DNA from 3 places in the Bacillus jepli genome. Region 3 is predicted to be linked to each of the others. Evidence: riboswitches for the same ligand, from Rfam matches in the RefSeq annotation. Region 3 holds a riboswitch; each other region holds the start of a gene.

Region 1 (3,287 bases), 1.9 Mb from region 3:
CCAAGAAGGAAAGGGCCCTTGCCTTTTCGTTACGTCTTTTTAATAACCATTGTCTTTTTTATCTTCTCGACGTTTCTCGGATTATTTATTATTAATAAAGCGATTGAGCCTGCGCTTATGGCATATGCTGAAAATGAAACAAAAAAGGTAGCTGCTTCGGTTATCAAAAATGCGATAAATCAACAATTAAATGAGGAAGAATTAGTTCAAGAGGACTTAAGTATTGTCCAAACAGATGAAACGGGGAAAGTAATTAGTTACAATACTCAGGTTGTTAATAAAATGGCGACAGAGACCCTAGGAAATATTGAAAAATACTTAAAGTATGTAAATCAAGGAGACATTCATAAACTGGAATACCCTAATTTAGAACTTGAAAAAGATGATGCAACAGGGCAAACGGGATTTGTTTTTAAAGTACCGATAGGAGAAGCAACAAACAATGCCATCTTAGGTAATTTGGGTCCGGAAATTCCGATTCGATTCCATATGGTTGGTTTTGGAGAAACAACGCCACAAGGAAGAATTGATGAGTGGGGAATTAATAATGGATGGTTTCAATACAATGTTTTAGCCACTGTGACCATGCAGGTTATTTTACCATTTTCAACAGGCGAGGTTGAAATTGAAACCATTGTTCCTGTGATCAATCAAAATATCTTGCACGATGTTCCAGAATTCTATAACAATGGCAGTGATTCTTCACCTTCAATCGAAATTCCAACGGATTAACAAAAAATACTATATTAGAATAATTGATTTATAGAGTGTAATGTTTTATACTACAGAAGGAAATCAAAAATGAATATACCACCTTATCGGATCGATGAGGTAGAGGTGCGGAATTTATGAGTAAACTATGTGAGGATGACAACGTGGATCATAGTTGAAAGGGTTTTTCGCCGAAGCAAAAATGAACTCGTCAACGTTATTTTTGTTGGGGTTGCCTTGAAAAAGGGTAACACTGTCATTATAGAGTCGGATCTATAATGGAGGGCTACTGATCGTGATGGAGGATAACATAACATTACTAGAGGGTAATGATAGTTATTTTCTATCATTACTCTCTTTTTATTTGAAAAAAGAACCTCTTTCACCACGTACGAACAGCCCTCTGTGAATTATCAATTTTGGAGGATCTATTATGTCTGGAACTATTTATTCAATTATCCCACCAATCATTGCTCTTCTTATGGTTGTCTTAACACGGAAAGTTTTACTCTCACTTGGAGTCGGAATTGTGTCGGCTTCAGTCGTTTTACACGGAAAAGTATTACTTAATGAAGGAATCGGCGCTTGGCTACAAGACATCGTTTACACCATTTGGAATAGCTTTAAAGCGGTCTTTGTTTCAGAAGGCGCACTCAATACCTGGAATGTCTATATTATCTTATTTTTATTCCTATTAGGCATTATTACTGCCTTTATTTCAATCTCTGGAGGAAGCCGTGCATTTGGAGAATGGGCTCAAACAAAGGTTAAAACAAGAACAGGTGCACAGCTGTTAGCTGCTGTTTTAGGGATTGTTATTTTTATTGATGATTATTTTAATGCGTTGGCTGTTGGACAAGTGAGTAGGCCAATTACAGATCGGAACAAGGTTTCTCGTGCAAAACTAGCCTATATTATCGATTCAACGTCTGCACCAATATGTGTTGTTTCACCGATTTCAAGCTGGGGTGCTTATATTATTGCGATCATTGCACCAATCCTAGTAACTCATGGGATATCTGAGGTTTCACCATTATCTGCTTTTATACAAATCATTCCCATGAATTTATATGTAATATCAGCTATGTTAATGGTCTTTGCGGTTGCAGTATTTAATATTAATATTGGAAGTATGAAGGTTCATGAAAATCGAGCAATGACTACTGGAGAGGTGATCGATCCCAAAAAGCCAGTACTTGGAGAATTAAAACAAGAATTGCCTCAAAGTGAAAAGGGTTCTGTAGGAGATTTAGTTTGGCCAATTATGGCATTAGTAATCGGTACTGTCGGTTCCTTATTTTGGACAGGCTATAAAGCTTCAGAAGGCAATGTAACGATTTTTTCAATTTTAGAAAACACAGATGTTACAGGGTCTTTATTAAATGGCGGTCTGATTGGAATTATTATCACTCTACTTTTATTCCTTGTTCAAGTCTATGCAAAAAAAGCAATTAGTGTAAGTCTTCTCCCTAAGGGGATCATTGAAGGAATTAAATCAATGCTTCCAGCTGTCTATATTTTATTATTTGCATGGGTGATTGTGGACTTAATTGGGCAGATTGAAACAGGTAAATATTTAGCCGGCCTTGTTGAAAAGTCTAATATCAATATTTCCTTTTTACCTGTCATTCTATTTGTTGTAGCAGGTATCATGGCATTTGCTACAGGAACTTCTTGGGGAACCTTCGGAATGATGCTCCCAATCGCAGGAGATATCGTAGCAGCGTCAGATATCAATTTAATGCTTCCGGCTCTTGCTGCAGTATTAGCTGGTTCTGTATTTGGTGACCATTGTTCGCCAATTTCGGATACAACCATTCTTTCATCAACAGGTGCAGGCAGTCATCTTATTGATCATGTGATGACCCAACTTCCATACGCTATCACTTCTGCCATTTTCGCAGCAATTGGATATGTCGTATTAGGTCTAACGGGTAATGCTTTATTAGGATTGCTTACGACTGTCGTATTATTTGTTATCTTTGTCATTACAATAATGAACAGGAAAAAGGCATAAAATACTATTCGAATTTTGCTTTGTAAAATTAAATAATATGTATGAGACAAGGGAAAAAGAACCTTTGTCTCTTTTTTATGAAAAATAATTTGAATGTTAAAATAACTTTTGACACAGGATTAAAGACTGGCTATACTAATAGATAGATTATAGAAAATAATCTGAATATATAAAAATTTCCAACTTCGGTCTAGTGCTAAAGGGCTACCACGGTAATAGACTAAAGTGGAAAAGGGGAGGTTTGTTTTATGGATAATCGTCCACTGTGGGGGACGCGGGCAGGCTTCGTATTAGCAGCTATTGGTTCTGCGGTTGGCCTGGGTAATATATGGAGATTTCCATATGTTGCTTATGAAAATGGAGGAGGTGCTTTCTTTCTTCCATACTTATTTGCCATTTTAACAGCAGGAATACCAATCCTAATTCTCGAATTTACAATTGGACAAAAATTTAGAGGATCAGCCCCTTTGTCATTTTTCCGTTTAAATAAGAAGATGGAATGGCTCGGTTGGTGGCAAGTATTCATATCCTTTGTCATTGCAACCTATTATGCTGTCAT
Region 2 (3,287 bases), 2.2 Mb from region 3:
TGAGACTTGTAAATGAGATTGAGGACTTTGAATATATTGTAACATCTTCAAATATTGAAGCTCTCCTATTAGAAATAAACTTAATTAAAAAATATGATCCAAAGTATAATATCATGCTAAAGGATGACAAGACATATCCGTTTATTAAAATTACTGCTGAAAAACATCCTCGTTTGTTGATAACCCGAAAGGTGAAGAAGGATAAGGGTAAATATTTTGGACCGTACCCGAATGTTCAAGCAGCAACTGAAACAAAAAAACTTTTAGACCGGATTTATCCATTACGAAAATGTTCAACTCTACCAGATAAGGTTTGCTTGTATTATCATATCGGTCAATGTCTAGCTCCTTGTGTGAACGAAGTATCTGATGAAACAAATAAAAAGATGGTAGACGATATTATTCGCTTTCTAAATGGTGGATATAAAGAGATTAAAGCGGAATTAACAGAAAAAATGATAAAGGCCTCGGAAGAACTTGATTTTGAGAGAGCCAAAGAATACCGCGATCAAATCACAAATATTGAAACAACAATGGAAAAACAGAAGATGACTATGACTGATTTTATCGACCGTGATGTTTTCGGTTATTCCTTTGATAAAGGCTGGATGTGTGTTCAAGTCTTTTTTATTCGTCAAGGTAAATTAATAGAACGGGATGTTTCTTTATTCCCATTTTACAATGAGCCTGAACAAGACTTCTTAACCTTCCTTGGCCAATTCTATTTGAAAGAAAATCATTTTAAACCAAAAGAGGTTTTACTTCCTAGTTCAATTGACCATGAGATTGCGGAGCAATTACTAGAAGTAAATGTTCAACAGCCTAGTCGAGGAAAGAAAAAACAACTAGTAGACTTAGCAACAAAAAATGCTAAAATCGCGTTAACGGAAAAATTTGCTCTCATTGAACGTGATGAAGAGAGAACAATCAAGGCAGTAGAAAACTTAGGCCAACGATTGGGAATATACACACCACATCGAATCGAGGCATTTGATAACTCAAATATCCAAGGAACAGACCCTGTTTCAGCAATGATTGTTTTTACGGATGGAAAACCAGATAAAAAGGAATATAGAAAATATAAAATTAAAACGGTTCAAGGTCCTGATGATTATGAATCAATGCGGGAAGTTGTACGAAGAAGATATAGTCGCGCACTCAAAGAAAACCTTCCATTGCCTGACTTAATCCTCATTGATGGAGGAAAAGGTCATCTCGCTGCAGTAAGGGATATTCTAGAAAATGAGTTAGGATTAGAAATCCCGTTAGCAGGACTTGCGAAGGATGATAAGCATAGGACCTCAGAGTTGTTAATTGGGGAACCACCTGAAATTGTAGAATTACCAAGGAACAGCCAGGAGTTTTATCTACTCCAACGGATTCAAGATGAAGTACACCGATTTGTGATTACCTTTCATCGTCAAGTTCGTGGGAAAAGTGCTTTTCAATCAGTGCTTGATGATATTCCTGGGGTCGGTGAAAAACGAAAGAAAGCAATACTAAAGCATTTTGGCTCAATCAAGAGGTTGAAAGAAGCAAGTATTGAGGAAATTCAGCAAGCGAATATTCCTCGTCCTACTGCTGAAGCCATCTATGAAAAATTAAAAGAATAGTCGTTGCTATTTTAAAAATACTCTGATATAATCCTAACTAATATAATATTACACTTCATTACGTTGAAGTGATGATAGAGGTGCAAGCTTTATCAGTATGCAATAGGAGGGGGATGAGCCCCTATGATGATTGCTGAAAGGAAAGTTTGCCGAAGTGAAAAAGGACTCATACCCTTTTTGGCTGGTCTTATGTTTAAGAGACGTAAGATTGTCAAGATGAATTAATCTTGGAGAGCTATCTCACGGTGTGACACGTTGTTTTTACGTATATCACAGCAATGAGATAATCTCATTGCTGTTTTTTTATTTTATTCAACTAAGGTTTAACCTCAGTTGAATAAAATAAGTGCCTCCGGCGGATGCCACAGATTTTTTAGAGGAAGTTATCGAGCATAGGATCAAAGACTAGGAACGCCACATCCTGTGGCAACGTCTTTGTGACCCACCTCGTGTGGGCCTAAAATCTGGGCGCAAATACGCCAAGGCGCATTTGATTAATTGAAGGAGAGGGTATAAGCATGGGGATCATCGTTCAAAAGTTTGGAGGCACCTCAGTAGGGTCACCGGATAGAATTAAAAATGTTGCTAATCGCGTTATTCAAGAGGTGGAAGCAGGAAACCAAGTTGTGGTTGTTGTATCTGCAATGGGTAAAACAACAGACCAGCTTGTGAGCCTAGCAAATGAAATTACAAGCTCGCCTAGTAAACGCGAGATGGATATGTTGTTAAGTACAGGTGAACAAATAACAATTGCTCTATTATCAATGGCCTTACAGGAACAGGGGCATGAATCTGTATCTTATACAGGCTGGCAGGCTGGCATTGAAACCGAAGCTATACATAGCAATGCCCGTATTGAAAATATTGAAGTTTCAAGAGTAAACGAAAGCTTAAAAGAAGGTAAAATTGTTGTCGTTGCAGGATTCCAAGGGATCAGTAGCTCTGGAGATATAACGACTCTTGGACGAGGTGGTTCTGATACAACCGCAGTTGCACTTGCAGCAGCATTGAATGCTGACAAATGTGATATTTACACAGATGTAACGGGTGTATATACAACAGATCCTCGTGTAGTACCATCTGCTCGTAAACTTCATTCCATTTCTTATGATGAAATGCTGGAGCTTGCGAACCTAGGTGCAGGTGTACTTCACCCACGTGCAGTCGAATTTGCAAAAAACTTTGAAATGCCGCTTGAAGTTCGTTCAAGTATAGAGCTAGAAAATGGAACCGTTATTGAGGAGGAAGTTTCAATGGAAAAGAATCTAGTTGTTAGGGGAATTGCTTTTGAAGACCAAATTACAAGGGTAACCGTTTCTGGATTACCCAATGAACTACACACACTTTCAACCATCTTTGGTACACTCGCAAAGAATGGTCTAAACGTAGATATCATCATTCAAAACCAGACAGATGAAAATCATACAAATATTTCTTTTTCAGTAAAAACTCAAGATTTACGCGATACATTAGCTGTTTTGGAAAATAATAGAGATTTATTAAAATATGAAAGCATCCAACATGAAGATGGGTTAGCGAAGGTATCGATTGTAGGCTCTGGAATGGTTTCAAATCCAGGGGTTGCGGCTGATATGTTCCAGGTACTTGCACAAGAAAACATTGAGGTTAAAATGGTAAGTACATCTGAAATTAAAGTCTCTACAGTTGTCGAAC
Region 3 (3,287 bases):
CTCTTCCTTGGAGCGTTTCAATACTTTTACTTGTCCTACCACACAATTGCTAAGGACATTATGATTATTAAATAAGTTAAATTGTTGGAAAACCATTCCTAAATGTCTCCGATAGGTAGCGACATCATGATTGTTATCCAATATATTTTCACCTTGATAGATAATTTGCCCGCCGCTAGGTCTTTCTAATAGATTAATACAACGAAGAAGAGTTGATTTACCAGAGCCGGAGGAACCGATGATGGAGACAACTTCTCCTTTATTCACCGAGAAATCAATATCTTTTAATACTTCATGAGTGCCAAAGGATTTGCTTAAATGTTGAATATCAATAATTTTTTCCATTTTCTCTCCTCCTTCTTCCTATTGTTGTTGATTGACTTGTACTGGTCGATCGTTCCCAATCATCGTATAGGTATCAGAGCCATCTAATTTTTTTTCAAAGTATAGTAGTATTCTAGTGACAATAAACGTCATCACAAAATAAATCATACATGCTACGAAAAACGATTCAAAATATCTAAAATTATTCCCTGAAATTGATTTTGTTACGAAATATAATTCTGTAACGGAAATCACATTCAGAACCGATGTATCTTTAATATTTATCACAAATTGATTACCTGTTGCAGGGAGAATATTACGAATAACCTGTGGTAATACAACGTTCCACATCGTTTGGAAATGATTCATTCCAATTGCATGTGCGGCTTCAAACTGTCCCTTATCAATCGATACAATCCCACCACGAACATACTCAGCCATATAGGCGCCTGTATTGATCGATACAACAATTATCGCTGCAACAAAAACATTCATATCTATACCAAATGCTAACGCAGAACCATAATAAATAACCATCGCTTGTACAATCATCGGTGTTCCACGGAAGAATTCAATATAGATGGAGAGGATGGCATTAATGACTTTTAAAAATAGCTTGTTCACTCCACGTTCAGGCATCGGAATAGTTCGGATCACTCCTGCTAATAATCCAATCACTGCCCCAAAGATTGTCCCAATAAGAGCAATTAATAGTGTTACACCCGCACCACGAAGGAACATTGGCCAGTTTTCGGTGATAATTCGTATGACCCACTCAAAACTCATCTTTCTTCCTCCTTTACTTTTTAAAACCGACTGTAGTTGTGGTACAGCCGGTTTCTAGTATTTTTTTATTGTGCTGCTGGTTGATTTTTAATCGCTGAATCCATAATGCTTGTACGTTCTTCTTCAGAGATACCTGCTAACGTTTCATTGATTTTATCTGTTAAGTCACTGCCCTTTTGAAGTCCAACAGCGATTGCTGTATCATCTGGTGATGTTTTAAATCCATCTTCAAACTCTACCATTACAAAGTTCTCATTTGCAGATGAAGCACTAACACCTTCTGGTCGTTCTGAAACGTATCCATCAATCATTCCTGATTCAAGCGCCACTCTCATTGCTGGGAAGTTGTCCATTGCTGTTTTCTTTTCCACACCTTCAATTTGATCGATCACTGTATAGTGGAATGTATTTAATTGAGCTGTAACCTTTGCTCCCTTGAAATCTTGAATAGAGGTTGCATTTTCATACTTGCTGCCTTTCTTCACAACCATGACTAGATTTGAAGTATAGTAATTGTCCGAAAAGTCAATTGCTTCTTTACGTTCTGCTGTCGGTGACATACCAGCGATAATCGCATCAATTTTCCCTGATGTTAGAGCCGGTACAAGGCCATCCCATTCTGTTTTAACAATCACTAATTCTTTTCCTAATCCTTCAGCCACTTTTTTCGCGATTTCTACATCATAACCGCCCGCATATTCTTGAGACCCTTCAATTTTAACTGCACCGTTAGAATCATCGTTTTGAGTCCAGTTAAATGGCGCATATCCGGCTTCAAGACCGACCTTAAATGTATGATCCTCTGAAGATGATCCAGAATTAGAACTACTGCTTGTCCCACACCCTGCTAATAAAAGAGTGGTTGTAACTAATAAAACGACGAATAATGATAGTTTGTTTCTCATGATGTATTTCCCCCTATTTTTTTTAAAAATTTCGACACAAAAAAACGACCTGAGATATACCCAGGTCGCTGTATCGTTTCCCTAAAGTCCTCTCTTTTATCCCAAATGAGATAGCACAACTCAATAAACGGAGGGTTTATTGAGACAGTCCTGCAGCTCTTAACTACAGACCCAGCATGTAATAGTGAGAATATTACACACTTCGGCGACATTTCCTTCTCCTTAGCATCACTGCTTCTCAAACTCCACTAAGGACTGTTAAATATCGCGCCTCTACCTCACTAAGAAAAAGTGAGGCCTTATTCGATTGTTTTTTTATACTACAATAATATCTATAATTCCGTCAACCATAAATTTTTAAAATATCTAGCAAACTACGTCAATTGTCTTTTGATGACTCTTTTTTTAGGTTAATTCAATCTGCTTTGTTTCTTTCCCAAAAAAGGCAAGTATAATCACACCAATCACAATACTTATGCAAAACAGCGTAAAAATGAGACTAATGGATTGACCTGCAGAAACGAGTGAGCCTACGAGGAGTGGTCCAAGAATTCCACCTACACGCCCAATCGCTGCGGCCATACCAGCACCTGTCCCACGAATAACAGCCGGGTATTGTTCTGGCGTGTACGCATATAAAGCCCCCCATGCACCGAGGTTAAAGAAGGATAAAAAGATACCTGAAACAATGAGAACTGCAGTCGTTTCTGCCTGCCCGAAAACAAGGGCGGATCCTGCGGTTCCTAGCAAATAAGTAACAAGTACAAACTTTCTGCCCACCCGTTCAATCAGCCAGGCAGCTGTAAAATAACCCGGTAGCTGAGCAAGGGTCATAATTAATACATATTCGAAGCTTTGAATCATACTAAATCCTTTCATTACCATAACGCTTGGTAACCAAAGGAACATACCATAATATGAAAATACAACTGTAAACCATACCATCCAAAGTACGAATGTGGACCGTGCATATTTCTTCGACCACACATCTCGGACGTTTTGGAAAACCGTACGTTTCTCCACTTTCTTTGGTGAAAACGCTGGAGAGTCCGGAAGATTTAGTCGTAAATAAATCGCATAAAGAGCAGGTACCGCACTAATAATAAGGGCAATTCGCCAGCCATATGACGGAATAACAAAATATGAAATAAGTGCTGCAACGAGCCAACCAAATGCCCAAAAGCTTTCAAGTAGAACCACTACTCGCCCACGCTCTTTCGCTTCTACACTCTCTGAAACGAGAGTTGAAGCAACGGGTAATTCTCCACCAAG

What was found. Region 3 has a riboswitch for lysine ahead of ABC371_RS01375 (transporter substrate-binding domain-containing protein). Riboswitches for the same ligand answer to the same signal wherever they lie in the genome.
Region 1: another riboswitch for lysine. It lies ahead of ABC371_RS11280 (Na+/H+ antiporter NhaC family protein); the one in region 3 lies ahead of ABC371_RS01375 (transporter substrate-binding domain-containing protein).
Region 2: another riboswitch for lysine. It lies ahead of ABC371_RS12755 (aspartate kinase); the one in region 3 lies ahead of ABC371_RS01375 (transporter substrate-binding domain-containing protein).

The regions. Positions count from the first base shown of each region.
Region 1 covers NZ_JBDFMO010000001.1:2,216,198-2,219,484, forward strand. The annotation lists gene yunB (sporulation protein YunB) at 1-732, shown strand, start outside; lysine riboswitch at 825-1,008, shown strand; gene ABC371_RS11280 (Na+/H+ antiporter NhaC family protein) at 1,145-2,728, shown strand; gene ABC371_RS11285 (sodium-dependent transporter) at 2,977-3,287, shown strand, end outside.
Region 2 covers NZ_JBDFMO010000001.1:2,488,681-2,491,967, forward strand. The annotation lists gene uvrC (excinuclease ABC subunit UvrC) at 1-1,613, shown strand, start outside; lysine riboswitch at 1,681-1,859, shown strand; gene ABC371_RS12755 (aspartate kinase) at 2,132-3,287, shown strand, end outside.
Region 3 covers NZ_JBDFMO010000001.1:276,603-279,889, forward strand. The annotation lists gene ABC371_RS01365 (amino acid ABC transporter ATP-binding protein) at 1-345, opposite strand, end outside; gene ABC371_RS01370 (amino acid ABC transporter permease) at 364-1,110, opposite strand; gene ABC371_RS01375 (transporter substrate-binding domain-containing protein) at 1,176-2,015, opposite strand; lysine riboswitch at 2,119-2,299, opposite strand; gene ABC371_RS01380 (MFS transporter) at 2,421-3,287, opposite strand, start outside.